Regions from separate parts of the Ruminococcus sp. AM26-12LB genome, predicted to be linked through region 1. Evidence: riboswitches for the same ligand, from Rfam matches in the RefSeq annotation. Region 1 holds a riboswitch; the other holds the start of a gene.
What was found. A riboswitch is a leader RNA that binds a small molecule or an ion and turns the genes downstream of it on or off. The one in region 1 is predicted to bind FMN.
Positions count from the first base shown of each region.

Region 2: another riboswitch for FMN. It lies ahead of DW694_RS06485 (ECF transporter S component); the one in region 1 lies ahead of ribD (bifunctional diaminohydroxyphosphoribosylaminopyrimidine deaminase/5-amino-6-(5-phosphoribosylamino)uracil reductase RibD).

Region 1 covers NZ_QUJX01000012.1:53,839-57,052, reverse strand. Annotated here, with positions in the region: gene ribE (riboflavin synthase) at 1-262, opposite strand, end outside; gene ribD (bifunctional diaminohydroxyphosphoribosylaminopyrimidine deaminase/5-amino-6-(5-phosphoribosylamino)uracil reductase RibD) at 244-1,371, opposite strand; FMN riboswitch at 1,647-1,761, opposite strand; gene DW694_RS10310 (zinc ribbon domain-containing protein) at 1,881-2,648, opposite strand; gene tsf (translation elongation factor Ts) at 2,832-3,214, opposite strand, start outside.
Region 2 covers NZ_QUJX01000007.1:20,040-23,253, forward strand. Annotated here, with positions in the region: gene DW694_RS06480 (fibronectin type III domain-containing protein) at 1-1,018, shown strand, start outside; FMN riboswitch at 1,129-1,246, shown strand; gene DW694_RS06485 (ECF transporter S component) at 1,383-2,018, shown strand; gene DW694_RS06490 (MATE family efflux transporter) at 2,146-3,214, opposite strand, start outside.

The DNA of each region.
Region 1 (3,214 bases):
CCATTGCACGTTCCAGGTTTACCTGGCTTCCAGCTTTACAACTGCCAAGACTGCTTCTTCTGATCGTCTCTGCCATCACATCGGCAGTAAATCCGTCCGGCTGGATCGACGTAACTGTCAGACACACACCATTCACAGCAATACTGTCACCGATCCTTGTCCCTTCCAGGACTTTCCGGGCTTTCACTGCCAGGATCCCTGATTCTCCTGTCAGCTGTATATAACGGACTTTTCCTTTCTCTTCTACGATTCCTGTAAACATGATTCCTCCTGTTTTTTCTCACACACCTGACATCTTATCCGGATGTCCTCACCGATCTGGCAGATATCTGTATATTTCAGTTCTACTGCTTCAGACGGGAATTCAACTCCGATACCTTCTACCGGTGTCTTCCCGGCCACACCACCAAACAGCTTTGGTGCCACAAAAGCCTGTACTTCCTTTACAATTCCGGCTCGCAGGGCACTGTCATTTAACGTACCGCCTCCCTCCAGGAGGATGCTGTCAATACCCCTGTTTCCAAGATCTGTCATCAACTTTTTAAGGTCTATCTGATCCTTTTCATCCGGACAGTAAATGGTCTCAACTCCCATGGTATGTAATATTTTTATTTTTTCTTCTGTATTTTTCTGATCTGCATAAGCCACGATCGTCCGGTACTTTTCCGCACTTTTTACGATCTGACTGTCCGGCGGGATCCTGAGCTTACTGTCGCACACAATCCTGACAGGACTTTTCCAGCCTTCTACCCGGACGTTCAACATCGGATCATCTGCAAGCACAGTTCCAATACCTGCCATGATCCCCATGTACTGATGCCGCATATGCTGTACTTCTTTTCTTGCCGCTTCTCCGGTGATCCATTTTGATGCTCCTGTCTTCGTTGCGATCTTCCCATCCAGTGTCATGGCATACTTCATCACCACGTATGGGGTTTTCGTAGTAATATAATGGAAAAAAACCGGATTCAGCTGATCACATTCTTCTCTCATAAAATCTTCAACTACTGTTACACCGGCTTCCCTTAACATCTGTACACCTTTTCCTGCCACTTTCGGATTCGGATCTCGGGAACCGATCACCACTTTTCTGATCTTCTGTTCAATGATCGCTTCCGTACATGGAGGTGTTTTTCCATGATGACAGCAAGGCTCCAGCGTAACATAAATCACCGCACCTTCTGCTGATTCTGTGAGGGAAGCAATTGCATTACGTTCCGCATGAAGTTCTCCATACTTTTTATGATAGCCTTCCCCGATGATCCTTCCGTCTTTTACGATCACTGCCCCTACCATCGGATTGGGATTCGTCCAGCCTTCTCCTTTTTTGGCCAGCTGAATCGCCCGAAGCATATATTCCTGATCCGTCATTTTTATTCCTTCTTTCTTATTCCTGTTCTTTGCCTGGTGCGCCGAGGCTTTTAGACCTGTGCAATCGGATTCACAGGCAAGTGAGTGGTATATTTATTTCGAAAACGATGTGCCAAATACAAAAAAAGCCTGCAGAAATATCTGCAGGGTGGAATTGATCTGTTACATATGATCAATAAATGAATGTCTGATTATTTCCTACATAAAAAGCTCTGAAATGGATCACCATCTCAGAGCTCTGATACTACATTCATTCATACAAAAATCAACTGTACTATCATCTTCTTCCATCCAGACTATACTGTCGGCCCCGGAATCTCACCGGATCATACCTTTCGGCTCGCGGGCTCTACCGCCGGTAGGGAATCACACCCTGCCCTGAAGATATCTTTTTGTTTATTTTAATACTTTATCTGTCATTTGTAAAGCGGAATTTTTATTTTACTCATTCCATGCGGAATATTATCATTGAACGGTAACGAAACTAATCACTAATCCGCATACTATACTCATCTTTTTTTGTATATAACCAATTCAGGATTTTCACCGTCTTTCTCATATGTACATATCATAATAAAATCCATATTTGCCAGAATACCGAAGTATCTGTCCCCTCCGAATTCAGATTCCATTTGATTTCCCAGATAAGTTTTCTGGTCATCCAGAAATTTCACTTTTTGTCCATTTGGCAGTGCATATTCCAGATTTACATATTTACCTACAAGTGCATTCAGTCTGTCTACCCTTGGAAGTCCATCTATATGTAAATCATTTATTTCATTTATCAATTGCATTTTAAACTCTTCAAACTGCCCATTGTCACTAAGTTCCTCATACCTTTTCCAGTAATCTAACTTTGGAAGCATTTCTTTCAGATAAGTGCGTGCCTGTTCTTCGGTAAAGCTTTCATTTACCATATTCTTTACACAAACATCAATCAATTCATCCATATCATTATATGTGTATGTTCCATCTGCATAGCACCACTTACAATACTCCTCATTTAATGTGCCATCCTTATCACGTCCCAATATGGAATCATCATCAATTGGCATCCCGCAGCACTGACAGATCAGCTTTCTGGGTTCTCCCAAAAGCGTATTGATCGATACATCAAATTCTTTCGATAAGAGCTTAAGTGTATCAGTATTCGGAACGGTATCTCCATTTTCCCAGCGTGATACAGCCTGTCTCGTTACCATGATTTTATCTGCCAGCTCGTCCTGTGACATTCCTCTTTCCGTTCTAAGTTTTAAGATTACATTTTTTGTTTCCATAGCCGTCACCTCCATTATCCTATTATAAAGATAGATCCATGTTCTGAAAAGCAACTTCCTGTTACTATAGTCTATCCATATTTTATAATGTAGTATATGAAGTGGATAATATAAGAAAAACCCTTGAAAATACTGGATTTTCAAGGGTTTTATGGATCTTATTAAAGATCTGCAGATATCAGATTATTTACCCATCTGCTTTGCAACTTCCTCAGCGAAGTTCTCTTCTTTTTTCTCAAGACCATCGCCTGTCTCGTAGCGAACGAAGCCTTTGATCTGGATCTTAGCGCCGTTCTCTTTTGCTACCTGCTCTACGTATTTAGCAACGGACTGTTTTCCGTCCTCTGCTTTTACGTATGTCTGGTCAAGAAGACAGATCTCTTTGAGCTCTTTCTTAATACGTCCTGTGATCATTCCCTCGATAACCTTAGCCGGTTTCTGGGACTCCTTCGGGTCGTTCTGAATCTGAGCCATAAGGATCTCTTTCTCATGCTCGATATAGTCAGCGCTTACTTCCTTGTCGCTTGTGTACTGCGGTTTCAGAGCTGCGATCTGCATAGCTACGT
Region 2 (3,214 bases), on a different contig from region 1:
TGCGACTGTAAAGATCACGGGAAAAGATATTTTCTGCGGTACAGTAGAGCGGAGTTTCAAGATTACGCCAGATGAAAATGGAATGTATGTGTGCTATTTTGCGGAAAATAATGAAACATACCTGGAAACCACCTTTAAAGGAAAAAAAGTGGAACCGGAAGTGGTAATTGACGGACTGGTACAGGGAAAAGATTATACGGTAACCTATGTTAATAATGAAAAGCCTGGTGAAGCTCGTGCAGAGCTCACGGGAATCGGCAATTATAAAGGATCGGAAACATTATATTTTACTATTTACGGAAAACTACCGGCTGCGGATCCAATAGCTGATCAGATATATACAGGAAAAGAACTCACACCTGCCATCGTAATTCCCGGATTGAAAGCCGGCGAAGATTATTATATGTACTACGAGGATAATCAGTATCCGGGTGTGGCAACGGTAACCATTTATGGTACCGGTTATTATAAAGGTACCGCAACCATTCATTTCAAGATCATAAAAAAGACAGAAAGGTTTGTCAGCAATGTTAAGCTAAACAGAACCTCTTACACTTGTACGGGAAAATCCATCCGGCCATCAGTAACTGTAACTGTAAATGGAAAGAAGATCGGTGCGAGTGCTTATAAGCTGTATTACAAAAATAATAAAAATTCCGGAATTGGAACTGTGCAGGTCAGAGGGACCGGAAAATACAGTCGTATCAACAAAACGCTTACCTTTAAGATCCTGCCTCCAAAAACTCTGCTGACAGGACTGAAAAAAGCAAACAGATCCTTTACCGCAAGCTGGAAAAAAAATATACAGGCAACTGGCTATCAGATCCAGTTTGCAGCAGACAGCAGATTTACAAAAGAAAGAAAAACGGTCACAGTTGGAAAACAGTCTGCGACCAGATATAAGATATCAGGACTGAAAAACAAAAAGACCTATTATGTCCGCATCCGGTCATATAAAAGAGTCGGAAAAAAGGTTCTTTACAGTAGCTGGAGTACGGTAAAGAAAATCTGGGTTTGATCATAAAGGAGTGGATCTTAGATTTATATAAATGGAGCAGAATGCTTCTGTGACAGAATTAAGCCTTGTAATTATAAAAAGAGCGCGTTATAATGAACTCATAAAAAAGAAAATTTCTTCGGGGCAGGGTGTGATTCCCTACCGGCGGTATAGTCCGCGACCCGCTTTGGCGGCTGATCTGGTGAAATTCCGGAACCGACAGTAAAGTCTGGATGAGAGAAGAACGCGCAGTATTTAAAGAACGTGCTCAGTGCCCCGGGAAGAAGCTCCCGGGGCTTTTTATGTGAAGAAATAGAAATTTTTTTCGCATAAAGATTTCTTGTGGAAATTTTCTTTGAATATTTCTGAAGAAGGAGAGAGAGTTATGAGTGAACAGATATTACAGAGAGGAAATGCCGTGGAAAGAAGCAGAACAAGGACCATCGCGCAGGTAGCCATGCTTGGTGCTGTGGCAGGAGTATTAATGAATCTTGAGTTTCCGATCCCGTTTCTTGCACCGTCTTTTTATCAGCTTGATTTTTCCGAGGTACCGGTTATGGTAGGAACCTTCGCTATGGGACCTGTGGCAGGTATCCTGATCGAACTTGTGAAGATTCTCGTACATCTTGTGACGAAGGGAACCATGACTGCCGGTGTTGGTGATGTTGCCAACTTCCTGTTTGGATGTGCCTATGTGGTACCGGCCGGTCTGATCTATCGTTTCCGTCACAAAAAGAGCAGAGTACATGCAGTTGCAGGTATGGCAGTGGGAACAGTTCTGACAGCGATCCTTGCATGCTTTGTCAATGCCTTTGTGCTGCTTCCAGCTTACGGTAAGGCGTTTGGAATGCCGATCGAGACCTTTATCCAGATGGGAAGCGCAGTACACAGCTCCGTAAACGGACTGCTTACCTTTGCACTGCTGATCATTGCTCCGTTTAATATCTTTAAATATGCACTGACATCTCTGATCGTATTTGTAATTTATAAGAAGATCCGTGTTGTACTGAAGGGTGACTGATCATAAGCAGCTGCCGGAGGATGAAGAAAAGATCAGAAATTGGTGGTTTCAGATAAATATCTGAGAATGTGAGAAATGCCATGTAATATATTGCCGATGGGCAGTAAATTACATGGCATTTTTTATGTCAGGCGTTTTGTTCTGCAGCTTTCATGACTCCAAGCTCACGTCTGGCAAAAACAACGGCCAGCACAAATGCAGAGGTATCTGCAATTGGTCCTGCGTACATGACGCCATCGATTCCGAAGAAGACCGGGAAGATGACGATCAGAGGCAGCAGGAAGAGTACCTGCCTTGTGAGGGACATAATCACACCAAGCCTGGCTTTTCCAATGGAGGTAAAAAAGCAGGCGGACATAGGCTGGATCCCGTTGGCAAAGGTCATCAGCATGAAGATGCGGAGATATTTTTCTGCAAAATGAAAGTACAGGTCGCTGCCGTTTCCGAAGATGCCTACGATCTGATGCGGGAAGAACTGGAAGCAGATAAAAAATATGGTTGCGATCACAGTACATAAGGTTACGGAATAGCGGTATGTCTGGCGTACACGGCTGTATTTTTCGGCACCGTAGTTAAATCCCAAGATGGGCTGGGAGCCCTGGGAGATTCCGATGCAGATGGCCATAAATACCTGATTGACTTTGGAAATGATCCCTGCACAGGCGATTGGAATATCACTCCCGTAGGCGGAGAGTGCTCCGTAATGGCGAAGTGTGTTGTTCATGACGATCTGCACTGCAGCAATGGCAACCTGATTGATACAGGATGCCATTCCCAGAGAAAAAATGGCAGACAGATTGCGTGCCTTAGGAATCAGCATGGAGTGGTCCAGGTACATTTTCCGGAGTCTGGAAAAATAAAAGATGATCAGAAGTCCGGATACGATCTGGCCGATCACGGTTGCCCAGGCTGCACCTTTGATGCCCCAGCCGAATCCAAAGATGAAAAGCGGGTCCAGGATGGTGTTGATGGCGGCACCGGCCAGGATGCAGGCCATGGAATAGGTAGGACTCCTGTCTGCTCGGATCAGGTGGTTGCCGCCTGTGCTTAAAACATAAAAGGGAAGTCCAATGGCGGTGATCCCTATGTAATCAATGGCATAGGGCATGACGTCCGGTGTTCCGCCGAAAAAATGAAGCAGTGGCTTCAGGAACAGAAGGACAATGACAGAGAGTATCGTACCGGAGATTATCAGC